2 regions of the Ensifer soli genome follow, and region 2 is predicted to be linked to the other one. Evidence: predicted binding sites of a transcription regulator. Region 2 holds the regulator's gene; the other holds the start of a gene.
The links. The regulator HrcA, encoded in region 2, represses chaperone genes, less so after heat shock. The targets are predictions, from matches to a motif close to GTTAGCACTCNCNNNNNGNGAGTGCTAAC.
Positions count from the first base shown of each region.

Region 1: the regulator HrcA is predicted to act here: its motif matches at 1,214-1,242, upstream of groES (co-chaperone GroES).

Region 1 covers NZ_JBHFEI010000001.1:123,098-125,298, forward strand. The annotation lists gene ACEVQ6_RS00490 (bifunctional riboflavin kinase/FAD synthetase) at 1-71, opposite strand, end outside; gene ACEVQ6_RS00495 (TIGR01459 family HAD-type hydrolase) at 96-944, opposite strand; gene groES (co-chaperone GroES) at 1,301-1,597, shown strand; gene groL (chaperonin GroEL) at 1,655-2,201, shown strand, end outside.
Region 2 covers NZ_JBHFEI010000001.1:496,781-498,981, forward strand. The annotation lists partial or broken gene grpE (nucleotide exchange factor GrpE) at 1-212, opposite strand, end outside; gene hrcA (heat-inducible transcriptional repressor HrcA) at 306-1,361, opposite strand; gene rph (ribonuclease PH) at 1,688-2,201, shown strand, end outside.

The DNA.
Region 1 (2,201 bases), 370 kb from region 2:
ATGGCGATCACTCCGCCGCGCAGATGGTCGGGGAGCGGCTCGCGTGTCTCGTTGCGGTGGAAGACTGTCATGGGCGTCGCAATCATGAATGGCTGTCAGGCGAGATGGGGCATCCACCAGGCGGGCGTCGCCCCTTCGGCCTTGAGGAAGGCGGCAAGCTTCGCCTCGTCGGTCCGCTCGCCCGTCATATAGGCCCTGCTGTGGATGCCGCCGCTGATATAGAGAAGATCGAGGCCGAAATCCTGCGCGCCCCTGACGTCGGTCGGCATGCCGTCGCCGACCGCGAGCACCCGGGCCTGCTGGAAGCCCGGCTTCAGGGCCTTGGCGACGGAGAGCGCGGCGCGGTAGATCGCTGGATAGGGCTTGCCGGCGATCAGCGTCTCGCCGCCGAGCTCCTCGTAGAGCTTCGCGACCGCGCCGGCGCACGGGATGAGCTTGTCGCCGCGCTCGACGACGAGATCCGGATTGGCGCAGATGAACGGCACCTTGCGCTTGGCGAGCCCCATCAGCGTGTAGCGATAGTCCTCCGGCGTCTCCGTCGTGTCGTCGAAAAGCCCGGCGCAGACGATGGTCTTTGCATCGTCGGAAGCCGAAAGCTCGACGTCAAGACCCTCGATCAGCGGCAGGTCGCGCTCCGCGCCGATGAAATAGACCTTCCGGGCGGCATCGGCGATCAGCGCGCGGGTGACGTCGCCGGAGGTGACGATGCGGTCATAGGCGGCGTCCGGAACGCCGAGGCCGCGCATCTGCACGGCGACATTGGCGGCGGGGCGCGGCGCGTTGGTCAGCATCACCACCGCCGCGCCGTTCTGACGCGCCTCGACCAGCGCCTCGCAGGCTGCGCCGAACGCCTTCACGCCGTTGTGCATGACGCCCCAGACGTCGCACAGGATGACGTCGTAGCGGCCGGCAATGTCGCGAAGGCTTGAGATCCGAGCGCCCATGAAGGTTTCCGCGTGAGTAAGGACACCGGCTGACATCGCAAGGAAGCGGCGAGAATACAAGCCATTTCTCCGGAAAATCATGGTGTTTTCAGGGGTGGCAAGCTCATCCGCCGGAGCGGATCGCCGGCGACAGCCGGCAGGTCGACGCCGTCATCGCGCCATCCGATCGCGCGCAGGTTCCCTCTCGTTGAAAAAATTTTGTGCCGTCGTCGTCATTGGCGGGCGCGCGATCCTTGACTCTCGTCCGGGCAGTCCTTACATCGACCGTCGCTGGCACTCATCCAAACAGAGTGCTAATCGCCATCCTAGGATCAGGGATCCTGGTCCGCGACGTCATTTGATCGAGGGATTAGACAATGACAACCACGAACTTCCGTCCGCTGCATGACCGCGTCGTCGTACGCCGTGTCGAGTCCGAAGCCAAGACCAAGGGCGGCATCATCATCCCCGACACCGCCAAGGAAAAGCCGCAGGAAGGCGAGATCGTCGCCGTCGGCTCCGGTGCGCGTGACGAGTCCGGCAAGGTCGTGCCGCTGGACGTCAAGGCCGGCGACCGGGTGCTCTTCGGCAAGTGGTCGGGCACCGAAGTCAAGCTCAACGGCGAAGACCTTCTGATCATGAAGGAAGCCGACATCATGGGCATCATCGGCTGATCCTCACCGGTTCGCCTTCCCCTTCAAGACAACAAGAGACATTGGGAGTTTTCTCACATGGCTGCTAAAGATATCAAGTTTGGCCGCAATGCCCGCGAAAAGATGCTGCGCGGCGTCGACATCCTCGCGGATGCGGTGAAGGTCACGCTCGGCCCCAAGGGCCGCAACGTCATCATCGACAAGTCCTTCGGCGCGCCGCGCATCACCAAGGACGGCGTCTCGGTCGCCAAGGAAATCGAGCTCGACGACAAGTTCGAGAACATGGGCGCCCAGATGGTCCGCGAAGTCGCTTCGAAGACCAACGACATCGCCGGTGACGGCACGACGACCGCGACGGTCCTGGCCCAGGCCATCGTCAAGGAAGGCGCCAAGGCGGTTGCCGCCGGCATGAACCCGATGGACCTGAAGCGCGGCATCGACCTCGCCGTCGCCGAAGTCGTTAAGGACCTCCAGGCCAAGGCCAAGAAGATCACCACGCCGGAAGAAGTCGCCCAGGTCGGCACGATCTCGGCCAACGGCGAGAAGCAGATCGGCCTCGACATCGCCGAGGCGATGCAGAAGGTCGGTAATGAAGGCGTGATCACGGTCGAAGAGGCTAAGACCG
Region 2 (2,201 bases):
ATCTCGGCGGCAAGGCGCAGATAGCGGTCGCGCATCTCGGCCGCCTCGTTGCGGGCGGCCTCGGTCGGATCGGGTTCGGCGGCAGGCGTTTCGGCCGCGGTCGCTTCGGCATCGACAGGGGCGGCCGCGTCGGGGGTCTCGGCCGCGTCGGCTGCGTGCTTCTTGATGTCGTCGGTCATGACGGTCTCCGCATTCGTCTTGTCATTCGTGCTGTCACGGGCGTGCTGTCACGGGGTGCTGCGGATATCGAGGTTCACCGCCGAAAAATCAAGGGTTCTTTGCCGGGCGGCGGGAAAAGCCGGCGCTCAGCGCGACAGCCGCGAAACGAGCTGCGCCGTGTAGTCGACCATCGGCACGATGCGGGAATAGTTGAGCCGCGTCGGCCCGATGACACCGACGGCGCCGATGATCCGGTCCTCGCCGTCGCGATAGGGCGCGACGATCAAGGACGAGCCGGAGAGCGAGAACAGCTTGTTCTCCGAGCCGATGAAGATCCTGACGCCCGAGCCGCTTTCGGCGAGATTGAGGATCTCGATCAGGCTGTCCTTGCGCTCGAGATCGTCGAAGAGCAGGCGCAGCCGGTCGATGTCCTCGGTTCCGGCGAGCCCCTCGAGCAGGTTGGCGCGGCCGCGGATGATGAGCTGCGTCGGCTTGCCGTCCGTGTTGTCCCCGGCCCAGATCGCCAGTCCCTGCTCGACGAGGGCCTGCGACAGCGCGTCGAGCTCCCGGCGCACCGTACCCTTCAACTGCTCGACCTGGCGGCGCACCTCGTCCAGCGTCTGCCCGCCGAGATGGGCGTTGAGGAAATTGGCGGCCTCGGTCAGTTGCGACCCCGTGACGCCGGCGGGCAGCTCGATGATGCGGTTTTCCACCTGGTCCTGCTCGCCGACGAGCACGGCAAGGGCCTTGGTCGGCCCGAGGCGGATGAACTCCACATGGGTCAGCACCGGATCGCTCTTCGCCGTGATGACGATGCCGGCGCCGCGCGACATGCCCGAGAGCATCTGGCTCGCCCCGGTCAGCACCGATTCCACCGTCTGGTCGCGCTCGCCGCGCATCTGCCGCTCGATCGAGGCGCGCTCCTCGGCGGAGAGATCGCCGACCTGCATGAAGGCGTCGACGAAGAAGCGCAGGCCCACCTGGGTTGGCAGGCGGCCGGCGCTGACATGGGGGGAATAGATCAGGCCGAGATGCTCGAGGTCGCTCATGACGTTGCGCACCGAGGCCGGAGACAGCGACATGGGCAGAACGCGCGACAGGTTGCGCGACCCCACCGGCTCGCCGCTTTCCAGATAGCTTTCGACGATGCGCCGGAAGATCTCCCGCGACCGCGCGTCGAGTGCGCCGAACCCTTCCATCATTCCGGGCCTTCCGCTTGCCATCTGGCGTTATCGTCTCCTTCGCCGTTATCGTCACGAAAATATAGGCATTTCACGGGGCGCGATACAAGGGATTCGCACCTGTTGCGCAAAGGCGATCGCTTTCTTTCGGCGGATCGCGCCCAAGTTTCCACGAGATCATTTCCCTTGCGCGCCGAGTTGGGCTAGAAGGCACGCGAACACGGCCAAGCGCGTCCTGCCTCGCAAGCCCCGCCCCCGGCCGTCGATCGTCAATGCCGCGGCGGCCCCGTCGGCGCATGCGAACAGGCCGCATGCGGGGGACACGCCGCATCCACAGGGAGCATGTCATGCGGCCGTCCGGCAGAAAAACCGATCAAATGCGCAAGGTGTCCTTCGAGCGCAACGTCTCGAAGCACGCCGAAGGGTCCTGCCTCGTCAAGTTCGGCGACACGCATGTGCTCTGCACCGCGAGCCTGGAGGAGCGCGTACCGCCATGGCTGCGCAACGGCGGCAAGGGCTGGGTGACGGCGGAATACGGCATGCTGCCGCGCGCCACCGGCGAGCGGATGAAGCGCGAGGCGTCCTCGGGCAAGCAGAGCGGGCGCACGCTGGAGATCCAGCGGCTGATCGGCCGGTCGCTGCGCGCCGTCGTCGACCTGCCCGCGCTCGGCGAGCGGCAGATTTCGCTCGACTGCGACGTGATCCAGGCCGACGGCGGCACGCGCACCGCCTCGATCACCGGCGCCTGGGTGGCGCTTCACGATTGCCTCAAATGGATGGAGGCGCGCAACATGGTCAAGGTCGAGAAGGTGCTGAAAGACCATGTCGCCGCCGTCTCCTGCGGCATCTTCGCCAGCCAGA